Regions from separate parts of the Pseudomonas sp. LBUM1670 genome, predicted to be linked through region 1. Evidence: predicted binding sites of a transcription regulator. Region 1 holds the regulator's gene; the other holds the start of a gene.
The links. Region 1 encodes sigma-54, which starts transcription at its own class of promoters, with help from an activator protein. Its sites were predicted from a motif close to ANTGGCATNNANNTTGCTNT; they were not measured.
Positions count from the first base shown of each region.

Region 2: a site for sigma-54 is predicted at 11,594-11,613, ahead of flgB (flagellar basal body rod protein FlgB). Genes of this name have one in related genera too.

Region 1 covers NZ_CP166783.1:933,976-949,352, forward strand. The annotation lists gene ACA073_RS04175 (YhdP family protein) at 1-1,962, shown strand, start outside; gene ACA073_RS04180 (carbon-nitrogen hydrolase family protein) at 2,136-2,984, shown strand; gene tldD (metalloprotease TldD) at 3,003-4,445, shown strand; gene yjgA (ribosome biogenesis factor YjgA) at 4,494-5,018, opposite strand; gene pmbA (metalloprotease PmbA) at 5,127-6,473, shown strand; gene ACA073_RS04200 (HPr family phosphocarrier protein) at 6,748-7,020, opposite strand; gene rapZ (RNase adapter RapZ) at 7,036-7,893, opposite strand; gene ptsN (PTS IIA-like nitrogen regulatory protein PtsN) at 7,896-8,360, opposite strand; gene hpf (ribosome hibernation-promoting factor, HPF/YfiA family) at 8,373-8,681, opposite strand; gene ACA073_RS04220 (RNA polymerase factor sigma-54) at 8,756-10,249, opposite strand; gene lptB (LPS export ABC transporter ATP-binding protein) at 10,434-11,159, opposite strand; gene lptA (lipopolysaccharide transport periplasmic protein LptA) at 11,159-11,707, opposite strand; gene lptC (LPS export ABC transporter periplasmic protein LptC) at 11,694-12,266, opposite strand; gene ACA073_RS04240 (KdsC family phosphatase) at 12,274-12,798, opposite strand; gene ACA073_RS04245 (KpsF/GutQ family sugar-phosphate isomerase) at 12,798-13,772, opposite strand; gene ACA073_RS04250 (ATP-binding cassette domain-containing protein) at 14,048-14,857, shown strand; gene mlaE (lipid asymmetry maintenance ABC transporter permease subunit MlaE) at 14,857-15,377, shown strand, end outside.
Region 2 covers NZ_CP166783.1:4,243,513-4,258,889, forward strand. The annotation lists gene ACA073_RS19275 (response regulator) at 1-41, opposite strand, end outside; gene ACA073_RS19280 (hypothetical protein) at 90-395, opposite strand; gene ACA073_RS19285 (dienelactone hydrolase family protein) at 538-1,329, shown strand; gene ACA073_RS19290 (4'-phosphopantetheinyl transferase family protein) at 1,498-2,223, shown strand; gene ACA073_RS19295 (ATP-binding protein) at 2,340-3,950, opposite strand; gene ACA073_RS19300 (response regulator) at 3,947-4,669, opposite strand; gene ACA073_RS19305 (ribonucleoside-diphosphate reductase subunit alpha) at 5,403-8,297, shown strand; gene flgE (flagellar hook protein FlgE) at 8,605-9,927, opposite strand; gene flgD (flagellar hook assembly protein FlgD) at 9,959-10,681, opposite strand; gene flgC (flagellar basal body rod protein FlgC) at 10,697-11,140, opposite strand; gene flgB (flagellar basal body rod protein FlgB) at 11,144-11,551, opposite strand; one part of gene ACA073_RS19330 (IS3 family transposase) at 12,022-12,286, shown strand; one part of gene ACA073_RS19330 (IS3 family transposase) at 12,286-13,202, shown strand; gene cheR (protein-glutamate O-methyltransferase CheR) at 13,858-14,685, opposite strand; gene ACA073_RS19340 (chemotaxis protein CheV) at 14,708-15,377, opposite strand, start outside.

The DNA of each region.
Region 1 (15,377 bases):
CGTGACATTTACGTCAACATTCCCCATGTTCCGGCCGGACAAAGCAGCCACCTGTTCCTCGACGGCGCGTTCGCTGGCGGGCTTGGCGATGGCTTGAAAATCCTCCAGGAAGCGCCGATCGGCACCGCCGCCACCTTCGCCGGATGGGAAGGCGAGGGTGATTTGCAGGGCAAGCTGAAACTCGATATTCCGCTGGTCAAAGGCGAACAGCCGAAGATCCTCGTCGACTTCAAGACCGCCAAGGCGCGCTTGAAACTCGCCGAACCCGCCCTTGAGCTGACCCAGCTGAAGGGCGATTTCCGCTTCGACAGCACCAAGGGGTTGAGCGGGCAGAACATCACCGCTCGCGCCTTTGACAAACCGGTCACGGCGCAGATTTTCGCCGATGGCAGCCCGGGCAACATCAAGACCCGTGTCAACGCCTCGGGCCAGGTCGAGGTGAAAAAACTCACCGACTGGCTGAGCGTGACCCAGCCGTTGCCGGTGTCCGGCCTGATCCCTTATCAGTTGCAACTGAACCTGGATGGCCCCGACAGCCAGTTGATGGTCAATTCGAACCTCCAAGGCGTGGCGGTGGATTTGCCGGCGCCGTTCGGCATGGCTGCCGACGTCGGGCGCGACACGACGTTCCGCATGACCCTGCAAGGACCGGAGCGACGTTACTGGGTCAAGTACGGCGAGCTGGCGGACTTCACGTTTGCAGCACCGCCCGGCAATTTTGCCGACGGTCGCGGCGAATTGTTCCTCGGTGGCGGCGACGCCGTGTTGCCCGGTGCCAAAGGCCTGCGGGTGCGCGGCGTGTTGTCGGAGCTGGATGTCGGCCCGTGGAAAGACCTGGTGGACAAGTATGCCGGCCAGGACCCGGGCGGCAGCGCCAAGCAGTTGCTCAGCAGCGCGGACTTCAAGGTCGGCAAGCTCAGCGGTATCGGTACCACCCTCGATCAGGCGTCGGTGCGGGTGAACCGCAAGCCAACGGCGTGGGCGGTGCAACTCGACAGTCAGCAGGTCAAGGGCACCGCCGCTATTCCTAATGCGAAAGCCGCGCCGATCGCGATCAATCTGCAATACGTGCGTCTGCCGGCGCCGGACCCGACGGTCCTGGCCGATGAAAACTCGCCGGATCCGTTGGCTACCGTGGATTCGACCAAAATCCCGGCGCTGGATATCACCATCAATCAACTGTTCCAGGGGCAGGATCTGGTCGGGGGCTGGTCGCTGAAAGTGCGTCCGACCGCCAAGGGCATTACGCTCAATACGCTGGATCTGGGCCTCAAAGGCATTCTGTTGCAGGGCAACGGCGGCTGGGAAGGTGCGCCCGGTGCATCCACCAGTTGGTTCAAGGGGCGAGTCAGTGGCAAGAACCTTGCGGATGTGCTGAAAGGCTGGGGCTTTGCGCCGAGTGTCACCAGTGAAGAATTTCATATGGATGTCGATGGTCGCTGGCCCGGCTCTCCGGCGTGGATGGCCACCAAGCGTTTCTCCGGCACCCTCGATGCGTCGCTGAATAAAGGCCAGTTCATTGAAGTCGAGGGCGGCGCCCAGGCGTTGCGCGTATTTGGCCTGCTCAACTTCAACTCCATCGGCCGGCGCTTGCGTCTGGACTTCTCCGACCTGTTTGGCAAAGGCCTGAGTTATGACCGGGTCAAAGGCGTGCTGGTTGCGACCAACGGGGTTTACGTGACCCGCGAGCCGATTGTGATGACCGGTCCTTCGAGCAATGTGGAACTTGATGGCACATTGGATCTGGTGGGTGATCAGGTCGATGCGAAACTGCTGGTGACTTTGCCGGTGACCAACAACCTGCCGATTGCCGCGTTGATCGTCGGCGCACCGGCCATCGGTGGCGCGTTGTTTCTGATCGACAAGCTGATCGGTGACCGCGTGGCGCGTTTCGCCAGCGTGAAGTACACCGTCAAAGGCCCGTGGAAAGAGCCGAAAATCACCTTCGACAAACCTTTTTGACGCGAGCCGATGGAGTAGCATGGCCGTAGCGACATTCCCCTGTAGGAGCGAGCTTGCTCGCGATGGACGTCAACGATAACGCGTACATTCTGGATAAACGCGTCGTCATCAAGTCCATCGCGAGCAAGCTCGCTCCTACAAGATATGTGTTGATTTCAATTAGGGATAAAGCCATGTCTTTCGCGGTGATTCAAATGGTCAGCCAGAGCGATGTGCTGGCCAATCTGGCCCAGGCCCGTCGGCTGCTCGAGCAAAGCGCGGCCGGTGGCGCGAAGCTGGCTGTGCTGCCGGAAAATTTCGCTGCCATGGGCCGCCGTGACATCGCTGACATCGGCCGCGCCGAGGCATTGGGCGAAGGTCCGATCCTGCCCTGGTTGAAACAGACCGCCCGCGACCTCAAGTTATGGATAGTGGCCGGTACATTGCCGTTGCCGCCGGTGGATCAACCGACGGCCAAAGTGCATGCCTGCTCGTTGCTGGTCAACGATCAGGGCGAAACGGTGGCGCGCTACGACAAGCTGCACCTGTTTGACGTGGACGTGGCGGACAATCGCGGGCGTTATCGTGAATCCGATGACTATGCTTATGGCAGTGGCGTGGTGGTCGCGGACACGCCCGTCGGTCGAGTCGGCCTGACAGTGTGTTACGACCTGCGCTTCCCTGAGCTTTACAGTGAATTGCGCGCTGCCGGCGCGGAGTTGATTACCGCACCGTCGGCCTTTACCGCGGTGACCGGCGCGGCGCATTGGGATGTGCTGATTCGTGCGCGGGCCATCGAGACTCAGTGTTATGTGCTCGCGGCTGCCCAGGGTGGAACGCATCCGGGGCCGCGAGAAACCTTCGGCCATGCCGCGATCATCGACCCGTGGGGACGAGTGCTGGCGCAACAGGATCAAGGCGAGGCCGTGCTGCTGGCCGAACGCGATAGCAGCGAACAGGCGTCCATCCGGACGCGGATGCCGGTGTCCAGTCACCGGCGCTTTTTCTCGCAGGGCGCCCGGCGACCTGCCTCAGAACGATGAATTTAAGGCGTAAAGCATATGAGCGAGTTGTTGTCCTCTGTCAGTGAACACCTCCTGGCCCCTGGCGGCGTCACCATCGAGAGCCTGCAAGGTGTGCTCGGCGATCTGGCCGGCCCGGGCATCGATGCCGCCGACCTGTATTTCCAGGGGCAGATTTCCGAGTCCTGGGCACTGGAAGACGGGATCGTCAAGGAAGGCAGCTTCAACCTCGACCAGGGCGTTGGCGTGCGGGCGCAATCGGGTGAGAAAACCGGTTTTGCCTACAGCAATGCGATCACCCTGGAAGCCTTGGGCGCGGCGGCGCGTGCCGCTCGTTCGATCTCCCGCGCCGGGCAGAACGGCACGGTGCAGGCGTTCACCACTCAGGATGTCGCCCAGTTGTACGGGCCGGATAACCCATTGGAAGTGTTGACCCGCGCCGAGAAAGTCGAGCTGCTCAAGCGTATCGACGTCGCCACTCGGGCCCTCGATCCGCGTATCCAGCAAGTGACCGTGAGCATGGCCGGTGTCTGGGAACGCATTCTTGTGGCTTCGACCGACGGCAGCCTGGCGGCGGATGTGCGGCCGCTGGTCCGCTTCAATGTCAGCGTGATCGTTGAGCAGAACGGTCGCCGCGAGCGCGGCGGTCATGGTGGCGGCGGTCGCACCGATTACCGTTTTTTCCTCGCCGAAGACCGCGCCATGAGCTACGCCCGTGAGGCGCTGCGTCAGGCGCTGGTCAACCTTGAAGCCATTCCGGCGCCGGCCGGTACGTTGCCGGTGGTGTTGGGGTCGGGCTGGTCCGGTGTGCTGTTGCACGAAGCGGTCGGTCACGGTCTGGAAGGCGATTTCAACCGTAAGGGCAGCTCCGCTTATAGCGGCCGTATGGGCGAGATGGTTGCGTCCAAGCTCTGCACCATCGTCGATGACGGCACGCTGGCCGGTCGCCGTGGCTCGTTGAGCGTCGATGACGAAGGCACGCCGACCGAGTGCACCACGCTGATCGAAAACGGCGTACTCAAAGGCTACATGCAGGACAAGCTCAATGCGCGCCTGATGGGCGTGGCCCGCACCGGTAACGGTCGCCGCGAATCCTACGCGCACCTGCCGATGCCGCGCATGACCAATACCTACATGCTGGCGGGCGAAAGCGATCCGGCGGAAATCATTGCGTCGGTGAAACGCGGCATCTACTGCGCCAACCTTGGCGGCGGTCAGGTGGATATCACCAGTGGCAAGTTCGTGTTCTCCACCAGCGAGGCGTACCTGATCGAAGACGGCAAGATTACGGCGCCGGTCAAAGGCGCGACATTGATCGGCAACGGGCCGGAGGCGATGAGCAAGGTGTCGATGGTCGGTAATGACCTGGCGCTGGACAGCGGCGTGGGCACGTGCGGCAAGGATGGGCAGTCGGTGCCGGTGGGTGTCGGCCAGCCAACGCTGAAAATCGATGCGATCACTGTGGGTGGCACAGGATCTTGATGGATGGAGCTTCGGGTGAGTTGCGAGGCAACTCACCCGATACGAGGTTTAACGCAGACCGCGTTGAGTCTCGTCCAGCTCACGGATGTACTTGAAGATTTTACGGCTCGATGCCGGTGGCTTGTTGGTCGCCAGTTCGTGCTGGGCCTGACGGATCAGGGAGCGCAATTGCTGACGATCAGCCTCCGGGTAGTCGAGTACGAACTTCTCCAGGACTGCATCGTCGCCCGCGATCAAGCGATCGCGCCAGCGTTCCAGGCCATGGAAACGTTCGTTGTACTGCCGGGTGGAGGCATCGAGTTGATCGAGCAAAGTCAGAATGGCGTCAGTGTCCTGATCGCGCATCAGTTTGCCGATGAACATAAGGTGCCGTTTACGCGCGATATTCGCGGTGTGCTTGGGCGCATCGCCCAGAGCCCGGCGCAGAGCGTCGGTCAAAGGCAGTTTTGCCAGCAAGTCAGGCTTGAGCGTTGTAAGGCGTTCGCCGAGGTCAACCAGAGCATGCAGCTCGCGTTTAACCTGGGATTTGCTTTTTTCTCCCGTATCGAGGGAGTCGTCGTAAGAATCAACCATGGTGGCCGTCCGCAAAGAAACGCCGCCATGATAACCAGTCGGGGGCCGCTTGTCCGGCCCGGTCGCTCGAAGGCCTTTACCGAAAGCAGAATTTGAGTGGAGAACAGCATGAGTGCAGTTGAAAGCGTCGGCCCACAAGCGTTGCCGGCACTGCAAGAACAAGTCGAGCAGATCATCGCTGAAGCCAAGCGTCAGGGGGCCAGTGCCTGTGAAGTGGCGGTGTCCCTGGAGCAGGGCCTGTCCACATCGGTGCGTCAGCGCGAAGTCGAAACCGTCGAATTCAACCGCGATCAGGGTTTCGGCATCACTCTGTACGTTGGCCAGCGCAAGGGCTCGGCCAGCACCTCGGCCAGCGGCCCTGAAGCGATTCGTGAAACTGTCGCTGCGGCACTGGCCATCGCTAAACACACCTCCGAAGACGAAGCCGCAGGCCTGGCCGATGCTGCGCTGATGGCCAAGGATCTGCAGGATTTCGACCTGTTCCACGAATGGGACATCACGCCGGAGCAAGCTATCGAGATGGCCTTGAGCTGTGAGGCGGCCGCGTTTGCCACCGACAGCCGGATCAAGAACGCCGATGGCACAACACTCAGCACCCACCAGGGCTGCCGCGTTTACGGCAACAGCCACGGTTTTATTGGCGGTTACTCCTCGACTCGTCACAGCTTGAGCTGCGTGATGATCGCCGAGGCCGACGGCCAGATGCAGCGCGATTACTGGTACGACGTGAACCGGCAGGGCAATTTGCTGACTGATCCGGTGACCATTGGCCAGCGTGCCGCGCAGCGTGCAGCGAGCCGTCTGGGCGCACGTCCGGTGCCGACCTGTGAAGTGCCGGTATTGTTTTCCGCTGAACTGGCCGGTGGCTTGTTCGGCAGTTTCCTTTCGGCGATTTCCGGCGGCAGTCTGTATCGCAAATCGTCGTTCCTGGAAGGCACCCTTGGGCAGAAGTTGTTCCCGGAATGGTTGACCATCGATGAGCGTCCGCACTTGATGCGTGCCATGGGCAGTTCGGCGTTCGATGGTGATGGCCTCGCGACCTACGCCAAACCGTTCGTCGAAAAAGGCGAATTGGTCTCGTACATTCTTGGCACGTACTCCGGCCGTAAACTCGGCATGCCGAGCACCGCCAATGCCGGCGGCGTGCACAACTTGTTCGTTACCCATGGCGAGGAAGATCAAGCCGCTTTGCTGCGCCGCATGGGCCGGGGCTTGCTGGTCACCGAGCTGATGGGCCAGGGCCTGAACATGGTCACCGGCGATTACTCTCGCGGTGCGGCGGGTTATTGGGTCGAGAACGGCGAGATTCAGTTCGCGGTCCAGGAAGTCACCATCGCCGGCAACATGCGCGACATGTTCAAGCAGATCGTTGCGGTGGGTAATGACCTGGAATTGCGCAGCAACATTCGCACCGGCTCGGTGTTGATCGAGCGGATGACGGTGGCGGGTAGCTAAACCCCGGCCGTTACACAAAAAGGCGCGCCACCCATTGGGTGGCGCGCCTTTTTTTATGCGCGTTGCACAGAGCCAATGTGGGAGCGGGCTTGCTCGCGAAGGCGGCGTGTCAGTCAACGGAGATGTTGAATGTGATGGCCTCTTCGCGAGCAAGTCCGCTCCCACAGGAGGTGGGTGTGCACTTTATGGGGGGGGTTGGTACTCATTACCATGATCGGGTTTTGTTTGATGATGGTGATGGATACGGCGTTGGCCTGAAAAAAGATCGCAGCCTTTATTCGCCTTCGTCGAAGAAGTTGTTGATCAACGCCACCAGCGCGTCCATCGCTTCCTGTTCCTGCTCGCCTTCCGTACTCAGATGGATCTTGGTGCCCTTGCCGGCCGCGAGCATCATCATGGCCATGATGCTTTTACCGTCGACCATGGACTGAGGCGTGCGCCCGGCTCTGATCTGGCAGGGGAACTGACCGGCCACACCGACGAATTTTGCGGAAGCGCGGGCATGCAGGCCCAGCTTGTTGATGATTTCGATTTCCAGAGCAGGCATCGCGATGTGAATCCTTTAGCTGAGGTCGCGGTGGCGGACCTGGACGTTCTTCAGTGATTTTTGCAGGATCTGGCCCAGACGTTCGGTCAGGTAGACGGAGCGGTGATGCCCGCCGGTGCAGCCAATGGCAATGGTGACATAAGCACGGTTGCTGGCGGCAAAGCGGGGCAGCCATTTGAGCAGGTACGTGGAAATGTCCTGGAACATCTCTTCGACGTCCGGCTGGGCCGCCAGGTACTCGGCAACCGGTTGATCAAGCCCGGACTGATCGCGTAGCTCCGGCTTCCAATAGGGGTTCGGCAGGCAACGCACGTCGAACACCAGATCGGCGTCCACCGGCATGCCCCGCTTGAATCCGAAAGACTCCACCAGAAACGCGGTGCCCGGTTCCGGCTGGTTCAGCAGACGCAGCTTGATGGTATCGCGCAACTGATACAGGTTCAGATTGGTGGTGTTGACCTTGAGATCGGCGAGGTCGGCAATCGGCCCGAGCAGGTTGGTTTCGTCGTTGATCGCCTCGGCCAGCGAGCGATTGGCGCTGCTCAGCGGATGACGACGGCGGGTTTCCGAAAAACGCTTGAGCAAGGTTTCTTCATCGGCATCCAGGTACAGGACATCGCACTGGATATGCCGGCTGCGCACTTCTGCAAGCAGTTCCGGAAAACGGGTCAGGTGACTCGGCAAGTTGCGCGCGTCGATGGAGACGGCAACCAGCGGCTGCGCCAGCTCAGTGTGAATCAACGCACGTTCGGCCAGTTCCGGCAGCAACCCGGCGGGCAGGTTGTCGATGCAGTAATAGCCGTTGTCCTCGAGAACATCGAGCGCGGTACTTTTACCTGAGCCGGAACGGCCACTGACGATGATCAAGCGCATGATTAATGCCCGTTTTGCTCGTCCAGGACAACCTGATACAAGGCTTCATTGCTCGGGGCGCTACGCAGGCGATCACGGACTTCCTTGCGATCAAGCATGCTGGCGATCTGGCGGAGTAATTCAAGGTGCGCATCGGTAGCGGCTTCCGGGACCAGCAGAACGAAGAGCAGGTCAACCGGGGCACCGTCGATGGCGTCAAAATCGATGGGGGCATCCAGGTGCATCAAGGCACTGATGGGCGAGGTGCAACCTTTCAGCCGGCAGTGGGGGATAGCGATGCCGTTACCAAAACCGGTCGAGCCGAGTTTTTCACGGGCAATCAAAGCCTCGAAGACATCTTGCATCTCCAGAGCCGGCACTTCGCGGGCGATCAGATTGGCAATTTGCTCGAGGGCTTTCTTTTTGCTGCCGCCCGGCACGTTCACGAGGGAACGGCCGGGGGTCAGGATGCTTTCAAGTCGGATCATGGGTTGGGAGTGTTAACGACCGGTCGCGCCCTGGAGGAGGCTTTGGGTCTTTTCCTTATGCTTTTTGAGTTGTTTATCCAGCTTGTCGGTCAGCGCGTCGATCGCCGCGTACATATCGGTATGTTCCGCGTTTGCGACCACTTCATTGCCGGGAATATGCAGCGTGGCTTCGATTTTCTGCTTCAGCTTTTCGACCGTCATCGTGACCTGCACGTTGGTGATCTTGTCGAAATGCCTCTCCAATCGTTCGAGTTTTTCGCCGATGTAGGTGCGAAGAGGTTCGGTCACTTCCAGTTGGTGTCCACTGATGTTGACTTGCATACAGCTTCTCCTTCGTTGCCAGTGCATAAAGCGGTAGATCAGATGATCTACCACTGGAACGCTGTGGCGTGGCTCTACATCAACCGTTTGCGTTCGCTCGAAGGCGCGATCCCGAGGGATTCGCGGTACTTGGCGACGGTGCGGCGAGCCACCTGAATGCCTTGTGCCTCCAGTAAACCAGCGATCTTGCTGTCACTCAACGGCTTTTTCTGATTTTCCGCGGCAACCAGTTTTTTGATGATCGCGCGGATCGCCGTAGACGAGCATTCGCCGCCTTCGGAGGTGCTGACGTGGCTGGAGAAAAAGTATTTCAACTCATATATGCCGCGAGGGGTATGCATGAATTTTTGCGTGGTTACCCGGGAAATCGTTGATTCGTGCATGCCCACCGCTTCGGCGATGTCATGCAGGACCAGGGGTTTCATGGCTTCGTCGCCGTACTCCAGAAAACCGCGCTGATGCTCGACGATCTGGGTGGCAACTTTCATCAGGGTTTCGTTACGGCTTTGCAGGCTCTTGATGAACCAGCGGGCTTCTTGCAACTGATTGCGCATGAAGGTGTTGTCGGCGCTGGTGTCGGCGCGGCGCACGAAACCGGCATATTGGGCGTTGACCCGCAGCCGCGGTACCGATTCCTGATTCAGCTCTACCAGCCAGCGCTCGTTATCCTTGCGCACGATCACGTCGGGAACGACGTATTCGGCTTCACTGGACTCGATCTGCGAGCCCGGACGTGGGTTGAGGGTTTGTACCAGTTCAATGACCTGGCGCAGTTCATCTTCCTTGAGCTTCATCCGGCGCATCAGCTGGCTGTAGTCGCGGCTGCCGAGCAAGTCGATGTAATCGGTGACCAGGCGTTTGGCCTCGGCCAGCCAAGGTGTCTTGGCAGGGAGCTGACGCAATTGCAGCAGCAGGCATTCACCCAGGTTGCGGGCGCCGATGCCGGCCGGTTCGAATTGCTGGATGCGATGGAGGACGGCTTCGATCTCGTCCAGTTCGATGTCGAGTTCCGGATCGAAGGCTTCGAGGATTTCCTCAAGGGTTTCGTCCAGGTAGCCCTGATTGTTGATGCAGTCGATCAGGGTCACGGCGATCAGGCGATCGGTGTCGGACATCGGCGCCAGGTTCAGTTGCCACAACAGATGGCTTTGCAGGCTTTCGCCGGCCGATGTGCGGGTGGTGAAATCCCACTCGTCGTCATCGTTGCTCGGCAAGCTGCTGGCGCTGGTCTGGTAGACGTCTTCCCATGCGGTGTCGACGGGCAGTTCGTTGGGAATGCGCTCGTTCCAGTCGCCCTCATCGAGGTTGTCCACCGTCGGGGCGGTTTCCTGGTAGGAGGGTTCAGACACATCGGCATTGGGTTGCTGTTCGGCTTTGTCGGCCAAGGGGTCGGCGTTATCGAAGTCGTCGCCTTCTTCCTGGCGTTCGAGCATCGGATTGGACTCCAGGGCTTCCTGGATTTCCTGTTGCAGGTCCAGGGTCGACAATTGGAGCAGGCGGATGGCCTGTTGCAGCTGCGGTGTCATCGTCAGCTGCTGGCCCATTCTCAAGACTAGCGATGGTTTCATGGCAGGGGCTTAACACCTTATTCGCCGGCGCACGTGCGCCATCCACTACAGGGCGCCGGAGCGCCAAACATAAGCAAATTATATGCCTGAAACCACAACGTTTGCCTAGAGCGCCGTAACAATAAAAAACTGTTGATTTTTTATCGAGACTAGCACTCGGGCGACTTGCCAGACACCTCAGCGCTTACAGGCGGAACTCATGGCCCAGATAGACTTCTTTCACGAGGTCGTTGGCCAGGATGGTGGCCGAGTCACCTTCGGCGATCAGTTGACCATCGTTGACGATGTAGGCGGTTTCGCAGATATCCAGGGTTTCACGGACGTTGTGGTCAGTGATCAGCACGCCAATGCCCTTGGCTTTGAGGTGGTAGATGATCTGCTTGATGTCGCCCACCGAAATCGGGTCCACGCCGGCGAAAGGTTCGTCGAGGAGGATAAATTTCGGGTTGGTCGCCAGTGCCCGGGCGATTTCCACGCGGCGGCGTTCACCGCCGGACAGGCTCATGCCGAGGTTGTCGCGGATGTGGCTGATGTGGAATTCCTGCAGCAGGCTTTCCAGCTCTTTGCGACGATCGGCCTTGTCGAGTTCCTTGCGGGTCTCGAGGATCGCCATGATGTTGTCGGCGACCGAGAGTTTGCGAAAGATCGACGCTTCTTGCGGAAGATAGCCGATACCGGCCTTCGCACGACCGTGCATCGGCTGGTGGCTGACGTCCAGATCATCGATCAGGACGCGGCCCTGATCGGCCTGGACCAGGCCGACGATCATGTAGAAGCAGGTGGTCTTGCCGGCGCCGTTAGGACCAAGCAGGCCGACGATCTGACCGCTGTCGATGGACAAGCTGACGTCGCGCACGACCTGACGGCTCTTGTAGCTCTTGGCCAGATGCTGAGCTTTCAGAGTTGCCATTACTGGGCCTTTTGCTCGTCGGTTTTCTTTTTCGGCTGGATCACCATGTCGATGCGCGGACGCGACTCGGTAACCTTGGAGCCCGTTGCGCGACCGGCGCTGGCGAGCTTTTTGTTGGTGTCGTAGACGATCTTCTCGCCTTGGGTGACGTTACCGTCCTTATCGACAACTTTGGCGCGATCGATCAGCACGACGCGGTCTTGCGACGCGTGGTACTGGATGGTGACGCCCCAGCCCTGAACCGGCTTGGTGTCGCCCGCCGTTTGCAGTTGTTCGAAATAGGCGAGATTGCCCACCGAAGTCACCACGTCGATATCGCCGGTTTGAGTGCGGGTCATGGTCACAGTATTGCCGGTGACCTTCATCGAACCCTGGGTGATGATCACGTCACCTTTATAAGTGGCAATGCCATTCTTGTCGTCCAGTTGGGCGTCGTCGGCCTGGATGCGGATAGGCTGCTGTTGATCGTCCGGCAGAGCCCAGGCGCTCACGCTTCCCAGTGCTGCGCCCAGACCGAGCAAAATAGGGAGAGTTTTAACGAGCCTCATACTGTCCTCTTACGTTCGATAGCAGGTGTATCCTGCTTTCTTTCAAATACGCTTTCATTCCCTTGCCAGTCGATACACCGCCAGCGCCGTCGATTCTAACGGGTTGCTCGGTCTGCGCATATTGCTGTTGCGGGAACACGGTCATGCGGGTGGTGGTAATCAGGGTCTTGCGGTTTTTCTCGTCGAAACGGGTGATGCGCACCGAGTCGATCAGTTCGACCTGGGTGCCGTCCGGGTTGACTTCGCCGTGTTCGCTCTGAACGTGCCAGGGAAACTCGGTGCCGCGGAACAGATTCAGGTCCGGATTGGTCAGCAGCGTCACTTCGGTCGCTTTCAGGTGTTCGACCTTGTCGGACGTCATTTCGTACTGCAGCTTGCCGTCCGGCAGGTACTGAACGCTGTGGGCGTTGAGTGCGTAATAGTCGATCGCGTTTTCATCGACCTTTGCCACCGGCTGGTCGAGGAAGCGTTCCGGGCTGATGTTCCAGTAGCCGACCGCAGCAAAAATCGCTGTAATGCAGCCGAACATCAGGATGTTGCGAAATTTCTTGCTCAGCATAGTTGGCTCACAGGTACGCAGCGTTGGCCGCATCGAGGCGGCCCTGGGCGCGCAGGATCAATTCGCAGAATTCGCGGGCGGCACCCTCGCCACCACGGGCCTGGGTGATGCCATGGGCGTGTTCACGCACGAAGCTGGCGGCATTGGCCACTGCCATGCCCAGGCCGACGCGGCGGATCACCGGCAGGTCTGGCAGGTCGTCACCGAGGTAGGCGACTTGTTCGTAGCTTAGGTTGAGTTGGGCGAGCAGTTCGTCCAGCACCACCAGTTTATCTTCGCGACCCTGATACAGGTGGGGAATGCCGAGGTTCTTCGCCCGTCGTTCGACCACCGGGGTCTTGCGGCCGCTGATGATAGCGGTCTGTACGCCGGCCGCCATCAACATCTTGATGCCTTGGCCGTCGAGCGTGCTGAAGGTCTTGAATTCGCTGCCGTCTTCAAGGAAGTACAGGCGCCCGTCGGTCAGGACGCCGTCGACGTCGAATACCGCCAGTTTGATCTGTTTGCCGCGTTGCAGCAGGTCCGTGCTCATTACATTACTCCTGCGCGCAGCAAATCGTGCATGTTCAAGGCGCCGACCGGACGGTCTTCGCTGTCGACCACGACCAGCGCGTTGATTTTATGGTCTTCCATGATTTTAAGGGCCTCGGCGGCGAGCATTTCGGCGCGAGCGGTCTTGCCGTGGGCGGTCATGACCTGGTCGATCGTGGCGCTGTGAATATCGATGCTGCGATCCAGGGTGCGGCGCAAATCGCCGTCGGTGAAGATCCCGGCGAGTTTGCCATCGGCTTCCAGAATAACGGTCATGCCCAGGCCCTTGCGGGTCATCTCCATCAGCGCGTCCTTGAGCAGTGTCCCGCGCTGGACTTGCGGCAGCTCCTGCCCGGCGTGCATGACGTTTTCCACTTTCAACAGCAGGCGTCGGCCCAGCGCGCCACCGGGGTGGGAAAAAGCGAAGTCTTCAGCGGTAAAGCCGCGGGCTTCGAGCAACGCAACGGCCAAGGCATCGCCCATGACCAGGGCGGCGGTGGTCGACGATGTCGGTGCCAGGTTCAGCGGGCAGGCTTCGTGTTCGACATGCACGTTGAGATTGACCTCGGCAGCCTTGGCCAGCGGTGAGTCGGGGTTGCCGGTCACGCTGATCAATTTGATGCCCAGACGTTTGATCAACGGCAGCAGGGTGACGATTTCATTGGTGGAACCGGAGTTCGACAAGGCCAGGATGATGTCGTCGCGGGTAATCATGCCCATGTCGCCGTGGCTGGCTTCGGCCGGGTGCACGAAGAAAGCCGTGGTGCCGGTGCTGGCCAGGGTGGCGGCAATCTTGTTGCCGATATGCCCCGATTTGCCCATGCCGACCACGACCACGCGGCCTTTGCTGGCCAGAATCATCTCGCAAGCGCGTACGAAATCTGCGTCGATATGGGGCAGCAAGCCTTGTACGGCTTCCAGTTCGAGGCGGATGGTGCGTTGTGCTGATTGAATCAGGTCGCTGGATTGGCTCATGTCAGAAATCGTATAGCCTGATGAAAAGGCGGCGATTATAGCGGTAATGATCAAAACCCTCACGCAAGTTCGTCGCGCTTTGAAATTCCCTGTTACCGAATCCCTCTAAATTAAGCCTTTTGCCGCTCAAGTTGCTGAACATGGCCCGGCTTGGCCCTTGGGCGCTTGGCCTTTGCAATGGTATAGTTCGCCGCCAGTTCGGCCTGCCCGGGAGGTATGTGCTTTCGTCAGAGAGAAACGCGTCCGAGTGAGAGGCTGCATCGCAAGGAGTTTAGATGAGTGCCGATAACGCCTACGCGGTCGAGCTGAAGGGACTGACCTTCAAGCGCGGTGCGCGCAGCATTTTCAATAACGTCGATATCCGTATTCCGCGCGGCAAGGTCACCGGTATCATGGGGCCTTCCGGGTGTGGCAAGACCACACTGTTGCGTTTGATGGGCGCCCAATTGCGTCCGACCAAGGGTGAAGTCTGGGTCAACGGTCAGAACCTGCCGAAACTGTCGCGCAGTGATTTGTTCGATGCGCGTAAACACATGGGTGTGCTGTTTCAGAGCGGCGCACTGTTTACCGATCTCGACGTGTTCGAGAACGTCGCCTTTCCGCTACGCGTTCATACCGAGCTTCCGGAAGAAATGATCCGGGACATTGTGCTGCTCAAATTACAGGCCGTGGGCCTGCGTGGCGCCATCGACCTGATGCCTGACGAGCTGTCCGGCGGCATGAAGCGCCGTGTCGCGCTGGCCCGGGCGATTGCCCTCGATCCGCAGATCCTCATGTATGACGAACCCTTCGTCGGTCAGGATCCGATCGCCATGGGCGTATTGGTGCGCCTGATCCGCCTGCTCAACGATGCCCTCGGTATCACCAGCATCGTGGTCTCCCACGACCTGGCCGAGACCGCGAGCATTGCTGACTACATTTATGTGGTCGGCGAAGGCCAGGTGCTGGGGCAGGGCACGCCCGAGGAACTGATGAACTCGCAAGAGCCACGGATTCGCCAATTCATGACCGGCGAACCCGACGGCCCGGTCGCATACCACTTTCCAGCGACGGATTACCGCGCAGATCTTCTGGGGAAGCGTTGATGCGCAAGATTTCACTCATGGAACGCGTGCGCCGGTTCGGCCATGCCGGCATCGACGTGCTGGCGGTGTTCGGCCGTTCGACGATATTCCTGTTTCATGCCTTGCTCGGTCGAGGCGGCATCGGCGGCGGTTTCGGCCTGCTGATCAAGCAACTGCATTCGGTGGGCGTGATGTCCCTGGTGATCATTGTGGTCTCCGGGGTGTTCATCGGCATGGTGCTGGCGCTGCAAGGGTTCAACATCCTCTCCAGCTACGGTTCGGAGCAGGCGGTCGGGCAGATGGTTGCCCTGACCTTGCTTCGCGAACTGGGCCCCGTGGTCACGGCATTGCTGTTCGCCGGACGCGCCGGTTCAGCCCTGACGGCTGAAATCGGCAATATGAAGTCCACCGAGCAGCTGTCCAGTCTGGAAATGATTGGTGTCGACCCGCTCAAGTACATCATTGCCCCGCGCCTGTGGGCCGGCTTCATTTCCCTGCCGGTGCTGGCGATGATTTTCAGCGTGGTGGGTATCTGGGGCGG
Region 2 (15,377 bases), 2.5 Mb from region 1:
TGGCGCAACAGTGCTTCATCTTCGACGACCAGCAGTTTCATGACGCGCTCCCGGGCAAACGACTTTTCCAGCGGCACAACACGGTATTTTCAAGACAGATCATAGCGGCCCGAAAGGTCCTCTGGACGGAGTTTAATGCCATTGTGCGACACCGACACGCTGGCGTAAGTGGCGGAGTAATCGGCCGGGTTGTTCTGTTGGCCCAAATGCGCCCCCCAGGCACTGCCCTGACTGACCACGTCGATGGCGCTGAAGCTTTTCAGGCTGAGGGATTTCTTGTCCTTCTCGGCGCTCTTGCGAAGCACCTGGTTGGCGAGACTGTCGTCGGAAGCGAACGCCGCAGTGCTCGCGCTTAAAACGGTGAAGGCCAGCAGCAGGTTTTTAAAGCCAGTCATTAGGGAAATCCTCATGCGCAGGTGCTTTGGGTACGGCACTACATTACGCACCGGCCCCTGAACTCCCCCTGAACGCAGGCTGAACCTGAGCTGAATCAAATCGACTAGGCTGTATTGATGACTCTTTGCAGGAGATCCGACCATGCGCGTATTCCTCGCTTTGCTTTTGCTGGCCTTGAGCGGGCTCAGTCAGGCGGCCATCAAGACTCAGGAAATCCCTTATCAGAGCCCCGACGGCACGAAACTGATCGGTTATTACGCCTACGACGACGCAATAAAGGGCCCGCGCCCGGGCGTGGTGGTGGTGCATGAATGGTGGGGGCTCAACGACTACACCAAGCGTCGCGCCCGCGATCTGGCCGGTCTGGGCTATAGCGCGTTAGCCATCGATATGTATGGTGACGGCAAGAACACCGAGCACCCCAAGGACGCCATGACCTTCATGCAGGCCGCATTGAAAGACAGCGCTGCGTCCAGCGCTCGATTCCAGGCCGGGCTCGATCTGTTGAAGAAACAGGCGCAAACCGACCCGAACAAGGTGGCTGCCATTGGTTATTGCTTTGGCGGCGCGGTGGTACTGAATGCGGCACGCCAGGGCTTGCCGCTGCTGGGCGTGGTGAGCTTTCACGGGGCGCTGGCGACGAAAGCGCCTGCGACGCCGGGCAGCGTGAAGGCGAAAATCCTGGTCGAGCATGGCGCTCTGGACAGCATGGTGACGGCGGATAATGTGGCGGCGTTCAAGAGCGAGATGGACAAGGCCGGGGCCGATTATCAATTCGTCAGCCTTGAGGGTGCCAAGCATGGGTTCAGTAACCCGGATGCGGATCGCCTGGGCCATGGCGATCATGGTGGGCCGGATATCGGTTACAGCAAGGCGGCGGATGAAAAGTCGTGGGCGGACATGCAGGCGTTCTTCAAGAAGATTTTTGGTTGATCAGGTAGACCGCGGCGCGGCCATTCGCGAGCAAGCCCGCTCCCACAGTTGACCGCGCACTCATGTTGGATAGGGTCGAATGTGGGAGCGGGCTTGCTCGCGAATGGCCACGCCTCGGTCTAACGTCAGGGCTACCCAGCTTCAAGGCAACCCGGCAAAATGCCCGACATGAATTCCCTCCCCGCCCTGCCCGCTTGCTGCACTCCGCTCGATGCCCATTGGCCGCTGCCGTTGGTGCTGCCCGATACGGTGCTGCTGAGCACCCAATTCGACACCTCGCAACTGGCCATCGATGATTTCCAGCGCAGCGCCATCGAGCCACCCGCGACTATCCAGCGCTCAGTCGCCAAGCGTCAGGCAGAATTTCTGGCCGGGCGGATTTGCGCGCGGGCCGCACTGCAACAGCTGGAAGGGCTGAATGTCGTGCCGGCCATTGGTGAAGACCGAGCGCCGGTCTGGCCGGCGCACATCAGCGGCTCGATCACCCACACCACCGGCCGGGCGGCGGCGATTGTCGCGCAGAAAACCCACTGGCGCGGCTTGGGCATGGACCTGGAAAACCTGCTCAACCCTGAACGGGCGGAACGCCTGGCCGGGGAGATTCTTACGCCCGCGGAGTTGCAACGCATGGCCGCCGGGCCTCGCGATCAACTGGCGATGCTGGTGACGCTGACGTTTTCGGTAAAGGAAAGTCTGTTCAAGGCGCTCTACCCGATCGTTCAGCAACGCTTTTATTTTGAACATGCCGAAGTGCTGGAGTGGAGCGAGGCTGGTGAGGTGCGGTTGCGGTTGCTGACCGATCTGTCCAGTGAATGGCAAAAGGGTACGGAGCTGGATGCGCAGTTTGGGGTGATGGATGGGCAGTTGTTGAGTCTGGTCAGTATCAAGGCCTGAGGATTTTCGGTGCCTTCCACGGCCTCTTCGCGGGCAAGCCTCGCTCCTACATAAACAACGCATTCCTGTAGGAGCGAGGCTTGCCCGCGAAGGCGATAGACCAGACAACGAAGATCTCAGCGCTTCTCCTGATTCCTCGGCCAACTCAGGCTAAAGCAAGCCCCGCCCAAACTCTTGCTCTTGCTGATCAACGCCCTTCCGTCGTGCCAATGGATGATCCGCCGCACGATCGACAAGCCCAACCCATGCCCGCCCGACGCGCGGGTTCTGCTGTCATCCAGTCGCAGGAACGGCGTAAAGATTTTCTCCCACGCCGATTCGGGAACGCCCGGCCCGTCGTCTTCTATATCCACCCGACACCGCTGCTGCCCCACCTGATAACTCACGGTCACCCGCGATTGCGCATGACGCATGGCGTTGCTCACCAGGTTCTGAATCGCCCGGTGTAAATAGCGCGGTTCGGCTTCGACCCAGGCGTCGTCACAATCGGCCGCCGACAGGCACAACCCGCGCTGCACCGTGACGTCGGCGCGCAGAGGCGCCAACTCTTCGATCACCTGATTGACCAGCGCATCCAGATCGATGCGCTGGAAATTCAGCGCCGGCGAACCCTGTTCCAGCCGCGCGTAGGTGAGCATCTCGTCCACCAGCCGGTCGAGATCCTCGATGTCGTGGTCCATGCCTTCGCAATATTTCTCCAGGGCCTGAGGCGTGGTGGCCGAGCCGATCATCTCCAGGCCAAAACGCAGGCGTGCCACCGGCGTGCGCAACTCGTGGGAGACCGCACGCACCAGCTCGCGCTGGATCGCCAGCAACTGCTGCAAGTGTTCGGCCATGCCGTTGAACGCCGACGCCAGGCGCCCGACCGAGTCCGCGCCGCGTGCCGGCACGCGGGTTTCCAGGCTGCCTTTGGCGATGCGCGTGGCCGCTGCTTCGAGGCCACGCAAACGGCGCTCCAGTTGCCGCACCAGCAAATAGACGATCAAGCCGATCAGGCTCAAACCGAGGGCCGCGATCAGCACCAACCATTCCGGCGGATAAGGATTCATCTGGTACAGCGGACCGATTTCCAGTACCCACGGCGTACCGACCATGCCGGCAAACACCCGGATCGAATCGCCCCCCTTGCCCAGCGCCATCACCGTGTCGCCTTCGGCCACGCGGCGGCTCTGGTCTTCATCCATGTCCGCCTCATTGATCGTGACCAGCCGCAGATTGAAACCGAAGCCCTTTTCCTCCTTTATCTGCGCCAGACGCTTGGGTTGCTCGGCCACCGGGACGCGCACCAGTTCGTCGGCGAGCAGGTAAATCGTCGCTCGGGCCAGTTGCTCGCTGATCTGCTGCACCTCGCCGGTCAGCATCAACTGTTCCTTGTCGCTGACCAGTCGATACACCTTCGCCGCATGGGGGCCGGTTTGTTCCACCAGTGCCTGGCCGCGCAGCACGCGGGTGCGCTGGGTCATATCGAGGTCGGTCTGGGCGAAGGTTTTCAGCGCCAGCGGAATCCCGAGCAGTCGCTCCCACACCAGCAAGGCGCGGTGACGCTGGGTTTCGTTCATGGGTTGCAGATTGTCGGCCATCAGCGAAAACGTGCCATGGGCCAGGCGCTCACGGTATTGCTCGCTGCGCACCTGGTTGAGCATGTGCAACGCCAGCACGCCGAGCACCGCTACCAGAATCAGCGCCGCGCACATGCCGCCATAGATGCGCAGGAAGATAGAATTCACAGCGACGAGTCTTCGCAGGCTTCGGGCACGAACAGGTAGCCTTTGCTGCGGATGGTCTTGATCAGACGCGGATGGTCCGGGTCGTCGCCGATCTTCGGCCGGATGCGCGAAATGCGCACGTCGATGGAGCGGTCCTGACCGTCATAACCGATGCCGCGCAGCGCGGTGAAAATCTCTTCCCGGGACAGTATTCGTCCGGCGTTGGCCACCAGCAGCCACAGCAGATCGAACTCGGCACTGGTCAGCTCAATGCCGTTGTCATTCAACCAGGCTTCACGCAAGGCGTTGTCGACCACCAGCGGACCGAACTGCAGACGCCGTTGTTTTTCCGGGACCGCCTCAGGTGCTTCACTGCGTCGCAACAGCGCCTGAATGCGCGCCAGCAGCAAGCGCGGGCGCACCGGCTTGCACACGTAGTCGTCGGCGCCCAGGTCGAGGCCGAGGATCTGATCGGTGTCGTCGGTGCGGGCGGTGAGCATCAGGATCGGGCCGTCGAACTTGTCGCGGACCTTGCGACAAATGCTCAGGCCATCTTCGCCCGGCAGCATCAGGTCAAGGATCACCAGGTCCGGTTTTTCATTGATGATGCGGGCTGCGGCCAAGGCGCCATTGCCCTCGATCGACACCCGCAGGCCATTGGCTTCCAGGTAATCGCGGGTCAGTTCGGCCAGACGCTGGTCGTCCTCCACAATCAATACCTGCCAGGCTTCTTGCTCCACGGTGACCTCTGCTTGCCAACAACACTTATAAGGAAGGATCCACCCGTCTTTTTGTAATGATTGGGGAGGATAAGAATGCGTATGCACCGGCCGATTGTATAAACGCCACTCGTCCAGAACACAAGCCGGCAAATGCGTTCGGACAGGCCGGTTTTTTGTGATAGGGTTCGCGCCCTTAAAAATCCGAATGGCTGTTTTCGATCGCTGAAAATCAGTGAACAACGGTCCGCTCCAGCTAGGTCGCGGCCTGCACGCCCGTTCCACCTTTCACACACAATTTACGCACAGGTTTATCCACAGGTAGTACGTTGCAACACCCCCCAAAACGCATTATCTTGTAGCACAGCGCTAAAAAAACCCTACATGTAGGGTTTTTGCTCAAAAGCCCAACCACATTTAAGACCAGAAACTCAAGCGCTTTATCGCCTGTTTATGGTTGAACCCAGCGTGATTTTACAAGCCCAAACCGCTCCTGCGGATGGCACCGTTTTTTCAGGTCGGTACGGCCAGAACGGTACGGGTGTTGCAGTCATTACTGTCACCCGGAATGGAATCCGGTTACGAGCCCAGGCCCGCGACCAAAGACTTCGGCAAGGACGCGGCATCATTAGCCTTTTTCCTACTGTCCCGAAGTTGTTATGCCCGACCCCCGTCGGCTGTAGTGCTTCAGGACAGAACGGTGGGCACCGTGACGGTGCCCAAACAAACATAGAGAATGTGGAGACAACCCCTAATGCAAACCGACACAACTCGCGAGAACCCGCAGGGCACCTTGCCGCAGGCCGCTGATTCGACTTCGGATCTGTCCGCCACCGCGCCTGGCCAACTGCGCGTGATCAAGCGTAACGGCACTGTCGTTCCTTACACCGATGACAAGATCACCGTCGCGATCACCAAAGCGTTTCTCGCAGTTGAGGGCGGCACCGCTGCCGCTTCGTCGCGAATCCATGACACCGTTGCGCGCCTGACCGAACAGGTCACCGCGACCTTCAAGCGTCGCATGCCGTCGGGCGGCACCATCCACATCGAAGAAATCCAGGACCAGGTTGAACTGGCCCTGATGCGTGCCGGCGAGCAGAAAGTGGCTCGCGACTACGTGATCTACCGCGACGGTCGTTCGAAACAACGCGCTGCCCACGCCCCGGCAGAAGAAGCGGTCAACGCTCACCCGTCGATCCGCATCACCCGCGCCGATGGCACCTTTGCGCCTCTGGACATGGGTCGCCTGAACACCATCGTCACCGAAGCGTGCGAAGGCCTGGCAGAAGTCGACGGCGACCTGATCCAGCGCGAAACCCTGAAAAACCTGTACGACGGCGTGGCACTGACCGACGTCAACACCGCCCTGGTAATGACCGCCCGTACTCTGGTCGAGCGTGAGCCGAACTACTCGTTCGTGACCGCCCGCCTGCTGATGGACACCCTGCGTGCCGAAGGCCTGGGCTTCCTTGGCGTCGCCGACAGCGCGACCCACCACGAAATGGTCGACCTGTACGCCAAGGCGCTGCCTGCGTACATCGCCAAAGGTATCGAATTCGAATTGCTGAACCCGGTCCTGGCCACCTTCGACCTGGAAAAACTCGGCAAGGCGATCAACCACGAGCGCGATCAGCAGTTCACGTACCTGGGCCTGCAAACCCTGTACGACCGTTACTTCATCCACAAGGACGGTATCCGCTTCGAACTGCCGCAGATCTTCTTCATGCGCGTGGCCATGGGCCTGGCGATCGAAGAGAAGCAGAAAGAAGACCGTGCGATCGAGTTCTACAACCTGTTGTCGTCCTTCGACTACATGTCCTCGACCCCGACCCTGTTCAACGCCGGCACCTTGCGTCCACAGCTGTCGAGCTGCTACCTGACCACCGTGCCGGATGACCTGTCGGGCATTTACCACGCGATCCACGACAACGCCATGTTGTCGAAATTCGCTGGCGGCCTGGGCAACGACTGGACCCCGGTTCGTGCGCTGGGTTCGTACATCAAGGGCACCAACGGCAAATCCCAGGGCGTCGTGCCGTTCCTGAAAGTGGTGAACGACACCGCCGTCGCCGTCAACCAGGGTGGCAAGCGCAAGGGCGCTGTCTGTGCCTACCTGGAAACCTGGCACATGGACATCGAAGAGTTCATCGAGCTGCGCAAGAACACCGGCGATGATCGTCGTCGTACCCACGACATGAACACCGCCAACTGGATCCCTGACCTGTTCATGAAGCGCGTCTTCGATGACGGCAAGTGGACCCTGTTCTCGCCATCCGAAGTACCGGATCTGCACGACCTGACCGGCAAGGCCTTCGAAGAGCGTTACGAGTACTACGAAGCCCTGTCCGAGTACCCGGGCAAGATCAAGCTGTTCAAGACCATCCAGGCCAAAGACCTGTGGCGCAAGATGCTGTCCATGCTGTTTGAAACCGGCCACCCATGGCTGACCTTCAAAGACCCGTGCAACCTGCGCAGCCCGCAGCAGCACGTCGGCGTGGTCCACAGCTCGAACCTGTGCACCGAGATCACCTTGAACACCAACAAGGACGAGATCGCCGTTTGCAACCTGGGCTCGATCAACCTGCCGAACCACATCGTCAACGGCAAGCTGGACACCGCCAAGCTGGAACGCACCGTGAACACCGCCGTGCGCATGCTCGATAACGTGATCGACATCAACTACTACTCGGTGCCGCAAGCGAAGAACTCCAACTTCAAGCACCGTCCGGTCGGTCTGGGCATCATGGGCTTCCAGGACGCTCTGTACCTGCAGCACATTCCTTACGGTTCCGACGCTGCCGTCGAGTTCGCCGACAAGTCGATGGAAGCGGTCAGCTACTACGCGATCCAGGCGTCCTGCGACCTGGCCGACGAGCGCGGCGCTTACGAGACATTCCAGGGTTCGCTGTGGTCCAAGGGCATCCTGCCGCTGGATTCGCAACAGATCCTGATCGAACAGCGTGGCCAGAAGTACATCGACGTTGACCTGAACGAATCCCTGGACTGGGCACCGGTTCGCGCCCGTGTACAGAAAGGCATTCGTAACTCCAACATCATGGCCATCGCACCGACCGCGACCATCGCCAACATCACCGGTGTCTCGCAGTCGATCGAACCGACCTACCAGAACCTCTATGTGAAATCGAACCTGTCGGGCGAATTCACCGTGATCAACCCGTACCTGGTTCGCGACCTGAAGGCTCGCGGTCTGTGGGACGCGGTCATGATCAACGACCTGAAGTACTACGACGGTTCGGTGCAGCAGATCGAGCGCATCCCGCAAGAACTCAAAGAGCTCTACGCGACCGCGTTCGAAGTGGACACCAAGTGGATCGTCGACGCGGCCAGCCGTCGCCAGAAGTGGATCGACCAGGCTCAGTCGCTGAACCTGTACATCGCCGGCGCATCGGGCAAGAAGCTGGACGTGACCTACCGCATGGCCTGGTACCGTGGTTTGAAAACCACTTACTACCTCCGCGCCCTGGCCGCGACCAGCACCGAGAAGTCGACCATCAACACCGGCAAGCTGAACGCTGTTTCCAGCGGCGGCAACCACGGTGAAGATTCGGTCCTGGCGGCTCCTGCCGGTCCAGCTCCAGTGCCGAAGGCTTGCGCCATCGACGAGCCGGATTGCGAAGCTTGCCAATAAGCTGAGCCGGTAGGCGCTGCGAAGCGCTTACTCGACAACCCCCGATCGGTCCTCTGGATTGGTCGGGGGTTTTCTTTTGCCCTGAGGAATGTGGTGACCGGTCTGGCCCCTTCGCGGGCAAGCCTCGCTCCTACAAGTTCGATGTTGTTCGCAAAAACGATTGAACGACATTAAACCTGTAGGAGCGAGGCTTGCCCGCGAAGGGGTCATCACAGACAACCAAGGAACTCAGCTCCCGATAAAAATCCCGGCCATAAAAAAACCCCTCTTGCGAGGGGTTCTTTGTGCAGCAATCAGCCAACCAACATCAGGTCATCTGAATGATGGTCTGCATGATGGTGCTCTGGGTCGAGATGGTCTTGGCGTTCGCCTGGTAGTTGCTCTGCGCCTTGATCAGGTCGACCAGTTCGCTGGTCAGGTTGACGTTGGACTCTTCCAGAGAGTTGGAGTGGATCTCGCCCAAGGTACCGGTGTTCGGCGCATCGTAGCCCGGGATACCCGACGCGTAGGTTTCTTTCCAACTGGTGCCGCCTACAGGCTGCAAACCTTGTTCGTTGGTGAAACTGGCGAGCGAGATCTGGCCGATGGCCTTGGTCTGGCTGTTGCTGAAGTTGGCCAGCATGATACCGCTGGTGTCGATGGTCAGGTTGGTGATCTGGCCCGTGGCGTAACCGTTCTGCGTAGGAATCGAACGCGCGGTGTCAGCGTTGAACTGCGTGGTATTGGTCATGGAGACGGTCACACCGGCCGGGTCGGAGGCAGCGCCGTTGGCTTTCCACACGCCATTGGTCACGGTACCTGGAATCCAGCCAGTGACCTTCAGATCAGGACTGACGATCGGCGCCGGGACGGCTGGAGTGGTCACCGAAACCAGCTTGCCCGAGGTGTCGAACACCATGGTCGAAGCGACCGGCGGGGAAGCGGCAAGAGTCGGGTCGCTGCCATTGGGGTTGCGACCATCGATCAAGGTGTAGGTTTGCCAAGTGTTCGCGCCAGTCTTGACCATGTATTGATCCATGGTGTGCTGGTTACCCTGAGTGTCGTAAATCGGGGTGCTGAACTGCTTGGTGAAAGTTTCCGACTTCGCCGGGTCGAACTTGTTGGCGGGAAGAGTCTGGTCGATGATCGGCGCCGTGGAGTTCAGGTTGATCGTCGACGAAACCATGGTGGTGGTTTTCGGTGCCAGGTTCGAGGTGTCGATGCGCAGGTCGGTCAACACACCGTTGACGATCTTGCCATTGGCATCCACACCGTAACCCTGCAGACGCGCAGAGCCATCGGTGTTGGTGACGTAACCGTCCTTGTCGACCTTGAACGTACCGGCACGGGAGTAGGACATCGAACCGTTGCTGTTCAGCACGAAGAAGCCGGAACCGTTGATGCCCATGTCCAGCACGTTGCCGGTGTTGTTGATGTCGCCCTGGGTGAACTGCTGGGAAACGCTGGCCAGGCGCACGCCGTTACCGACGGTCTTGCTGCCCGAACCCAGTTTGGTGGCCGAGTAAACGTCTTCGAATTCCGTACGGGACGATTTGAAACCGGTGGTCGCGACGTTGGCGATGTTGTTGCCGGTCACGTCCAGTTGTTTGTTGGCTGCATAGAGACCGCTAAGGCCGATATTGAAAGACATATTCCACTCCTTTGTGCCGTGTTAGTCGGCTCTACATACCAATGGTTTGTACTTTGGACAGGGCGACGCTGCCCAGCCCGGCGAGGTTGAGCATCAACTCGCCGCCGGTCTGGCTGATGGTCACGCTGTTGACGGTCGCCGGCAGGTTCGTCACCAGCGCGGTTGCCTTGCCGTCGTAGGTTGCGCTGGCACCGAAGGCGTACGTACCCGCCTTGGCCACTTCGCCGGCATCGTTCTTGCCGTCCCAGATGAAGCTGGCGTTGCCGGCTTTCTGGCTGCCCAGGTCGATGGTGCGGATGAGCTTGCCATCGGCATCAGTGATCTTGAGCTTGACCGGGTCGGCCGACGCGGGTACGGCGATCGTCCCGTTGAAGCTCTTGGCGGTATCGACCACGGCCTTGTCGCCCGGGGCGATGACCGAACGCCCCACCAGCGACGAAGCCTGCAAGGCCTGAGACGAGTTGTAGTTGCTGGCCAGGCCACTCACGGTGGTGTTGAGCGTGGTGATGCCTTCCAGGCTGCTGAACTGCGCCAACTGAGCAACGAACGCGCTGTTGTCCTGCGGTTCCAGCGGGTTCTGGTTCTTCAGCTGTGTCACCAGCAGTTGCATGAACGCGTCCTTGCCCAGGGACTTTTTGCCGGTGGCGCTGTTCGTCGCGGACGTCAGGCCGTCGGCACTGGCGCTGGTCTTGACCGAAGAGTTGGCCAGGATGTCTTTGAGGCTAATTCCGCTGGTGGTATCGGTAACACTCATCTGAGTCGCCCCTTATCACTGACCGAGGGTCAGGACCTTCTGCATCATGGTTTTGGCGGTGTTCATCATTTCGGCGTTGGTCTGGAACGAACGGCTCGCGGAAATCATGTCGGCCATTTCTTCCACCACGTTGACGTTCGGGTAGTAGACGTAACCCTTGGCGTCAGCCGCCGGATGGTTCGGTTCGTAGCGGGCTTCCAGGTTGCTCTGGTCTTCGACCACACCCAGCACCTGCACGCCCTGGCCTGCAGCGTCCTGGTTCTGGAACAGCGAATCGCTGCCGCCGCTCTGGCCACCCTGGAACATGGTGGCGAACACCGGGTGACGGGCGCGGTAGGTCTGGTCGATGCTCGACGAAACGGTTTCGGCGTTGGCGATGTTACTGGCGACGGTGTTCAGGCGAGTGGTCTGGGCACTCATGCCGCTACCGGCGATATTGAAAACACTGGCTAGAGACATGACTTACTCTCCACGCAGGGCGGATATCAGCCCTTTGAATTTGCTGTTGAGCAGGGTGAAGCTGGCCTGGAAGTTCACCGCGTTTTCCGCGTAGTTCGACTGTTCCAGCTGAGCGTCCACGGTGTTCTGGTCGATCGACGGTTGCATCGGCGTGCGATACAGCAGCGACTCGTCGCCATTGCCCAGGCCTTCCGCTTCGATATGACGGTTGTTGGTCATGTTCAAGGCGAAAGAGCCGTTCTTGGTTTTCTCGCTCTGCTCGGCGAGCACTTTCGAGAAATCCAGATCCCGAGCCTTGTAGTTCGGGGTGTCGGCGTTGGCGATGTTGTTGGCCAGGACTTCGGCACGCTGAGCGCGGAAGCCCAAGGCTTGTTCGTGGATACCGAGCGCTTTATCGAAGCTGATGCTCATGTCGGGAAACCTTCGGGTGACCTGATTTTTCGTACGATGAACTTAGCAAGCGGCGTGCCAATTCAGAAAAGCCCATAAACCGGGGCTTTGCGGGCAGGGGCAATGCGGCAATGACAGAAAAGCGGCAACGGGTTTCCGCCGCCTGCCGCTTTTCTGCCGCTTTCGGTTTGGGGCTCTGGGGCTCTGGGGCTGTTGGGTTGTGGGCATATCCGTTTCTGCGGTAACGGCTGACATTGGTTTCGCCCTTACGGCGAGTCACTTTCGAAAAGCGCGAAAGTAACCAAAGCGCTTTTGCCCCTTTCGTTCGGTGCCTCGCTAAGGCTCGGCATGCCCTCGCTCCGGTCCTGCTCCGTGGGCCCGCCGCCATCGGCCATCCATGGCCGGGGGCGGCTAACCCGGCATCCATTGCAGTGGTCTAATTTCCCCAGACACCCCGATAGGTGGAAAATACATCTACCGAGGAGTTTTTAATGACCGACAAACGTAGAAATTTTGACGATAGCTTCAAGCTTGAAGTCGTAAGAATGATCAAGGACAAAGGCCTGACCGTTCCGCAGGTCTGCCTGGATCTCAATCTTGGTGAGACGGCGGTTCGCCGATGGGTGCGTCAGTACGATGCTGAGATTCTTGGTGAATCCGGAATTGGCAAACCACTGACCGCTGAACAACAGCGGATTCGCCAGTTGGAGCACGAAAACCGCCAGCTCAAGATGGACAATGACATCCTAAAAAAGGCTACCGCCTTCTTTGCCCGCGAGCTGAAGTGACTTATCGGCTGGTCAGACAGTTGCAACAGAAGGCTTACTCAGTAGCGCAGGTCTGTCGTGTACTCAATGTCAGTCGATCCGGTTTCTATGAGGCCGGTAAGCGTGCTGCTGCGCCGGTGTCGATTTGTCCGGTCACGGTTCAGCTCAGGGCCTCGTTTAAGGAAAGTGAAGGCTGTTCCGGCAGCCGCCCGTTGCGCAATGCATTGCGTGGCAAGGGCATGGCGATAGGTCTTTATAAAATCCGCCGTTTGATGCGTGCCAACGGTTTGCGTTCGGCCTGGAAACCCAAGTTTGTCCATATCACCGACAGCAACCATGACCTGCCCATTGCCGAAAATGTGCTGAATCGTCAGTTCAATCCCGTGGCGCCGAACAAGGCTTGGGTGGCTGACATTACCTACATCCGAACCCGTAGCGGCTGGTTGTACCTGGCGGTGGTGCTGGATTTGTACTCCCGCAAAATCGTTGGTTGGTCCATGGCTCCGAACATGCCGGCGGAACTGGTGTGCAGCGCGATGCAACTGGCGATTGCTCAGCGTCAACCGCCACCGGGCCTGATCGCTCACTCTGACCGTGGCAGCCAATACGCCAGCGCGAGCTACAGAGCGCTGCTGGCACGAAATGACAGGCAGCAAAGCATGAGCCGTAAAGGTAACTGCTGGGATAACGCAGTGATGGAGCGCTTCTTCCTGAGCTTGAAAATGGAACGCGTGTGGCGACGTGATTACGCCAACCAAGGCGAAGCAATCCGCGATATCACTGAGTACATCGTTGGGTTTTACAACAACAAACGGCTGCACTCGAAACTAGGCTATTTGCCGCCGACCGTTTACGAACGGGTGATGGCATCAAAACCACCTATCGAGGTGTCCGGAATTAGTTGACCACTGCACATGCCGGGTTGCCCACTGCGCAGTACCTCCACTCGGCCTCTCGAGGGGGCGCCTACCGCAACAGCACCGCGAGGCGGCCTACGAGCCGACCTGGCTCTTCAGATGCACGCATTTCCCCTGTGGGAGCGGGCTTGCTCGCGAAGGACGCCAACGATAACGCGCGCTGTCTGAATGAACGCGGTGTCCGCTTTTCGCGAGCAAGCCCGCTCCCACAGTGGATCGGCGTACGCTTTTGCTTTTCACCACTCATCAGGCCGAGCGTTAGCTCGCCTTCAGCTTTTGATCTGGCTTTTGATCTTCTTGCCCTCTCGAGAGGCCGAGCGCAGGTCCTGTGCAGTGGGCAACCCGGCATGGATGCCGGGTTAGCCGCGCACGGCCATGGATGGCCGATCGCGGCGGGCCCACGGAGCAGGACCGGAGCGAGGGCATGCCGAGCCACAGCGAGGCACCGAACGAAAGGGGCAAGAGCCTGGGCAAGAGCCCTTGGTTACTTGGGGCTCTTCCAAGTGACCCGCCGTAAGGGCGAAACCAATAGCCGCCGTTACCGCAGAAACGGATATGTCCACTAAACACAAGAACCAAAGCGGCAGGCATAAAAAAGGGAGCCCTGATGGACTCCCGTTTTTTTATGCCTGCCGCTTTTGCATCACTTCGCCTGGTAGATAATCCCCGGACTGCACTGGACCATCTGGTAATGATCCGGCAAACCGTTCAGCGCTTCCGATGCGCCAAGGAACAGATAACCGCCCGGCTTCAGCGTGCTGTGGATGCGCAACAGGATGTCCTTCTTCACCTCGGCGGAGAAGTAGATCAGTACGTTGCGGCAGAACACGATGTCGAACTTGCCGAGGCTCGCGTAGCTGTCCAGCAGGTTGAACGAGCGAAACTCCACCCGGCTCTTGATCGGTGCCTTGATGGCCCAGCGCCCCGGCCCTTTCGGGTCGAAGTAACGCTGAAGACGCTCGGGCGACAGACCGCGGCCGATGGCCAGGCTGTCGTACTCGCCGGTCTTGCAGTTGGTCAGCATGGTGCCGGACAAATCAGTGGCGACGATCTGCACGCCCATCTTCAACTGGCCCATGTTGACCCGTTCGAACTCGTCGATGGACATCGACAGCGAATACGGTTCCTGCCCCGACGAGCAGGCCGCCGACCAGATCCGCAGACGCTGGCCGGGAGCTGCCTTGATGGCTTCGGGCAGCACCTTGTTCTTCAAGACTTCAAACGGATAGGTGTCACGAAACCACAGGGTTTCGTTGGTCGTCATGGCATCCACCACCATCTCGCGCAAACCGCTGCGCGGCTGGGTCTGGATGCGCTGGACCAGCTCACCCAGGGACTTGATGCCTTGCTGTTCCATCAGTTTGTTGAGACGGCTCGAGACCAGGTACTGCTTGTTTTCACCGAGCAAAATGCCACAGGCTTTTTCCAGGAAGACCCGGAACTGTTCGAAATCCAAATTACCCGTAGACAAAGATGCCGCCTCTTAAATCGTGTTAACCGCCAGGGGCAGAAGGCCCCTGGCTGATGTCTGCTGCTTTGATCCGGTCGACTACCCGGGATGCCAGGTCATCAGGACGGAATTTGGCCAGGAAGTCATCGGCACCGACTTTCTTGACCATCGCCTGATTGAACACACCCGACAACGAAGTATGCAGGATGATATGAAGCTTTTGCATGCGAGGGTCGTTGCGGATCTCGGCCGTCAGGGTGTACCCGTCCATTTCCGGCATCTCGATGTCGGAAATCATCATCAGGAACTCTTCTTCCGGCTTCTTGCCCTCGTCGGCCAGCTTGCGCAGGTAATCCAGCGCTTGCCGTCCGTCGTTCAACGCCACCACTTCAACACCGACCGTCTGCAGGCAACGCGTGACCTGCTTACGCGCCACCGACGAGTCATCGACCGTCAGCACCCGCAGCGACAGCGCCTTGTGCTGGGTCTCGACATCGACCACGCCAACGGAAATCGCTTCCGGCGTCGGCGCCACTTCCGCCAGGACCTTCTCGACGTCGATGATTTCGACTAACTGATTGTCGACCCGAGTCACAGCCGTCAGGTAATGATCGCGTCCGGTGCCCTTGGGAGGCGGATGAATCTCCTCCCAGTTCATGTTGACGATGCGTTCCACCGAGCGCACCAGGAAACCCTGGGTCTTGGTGTTGTAC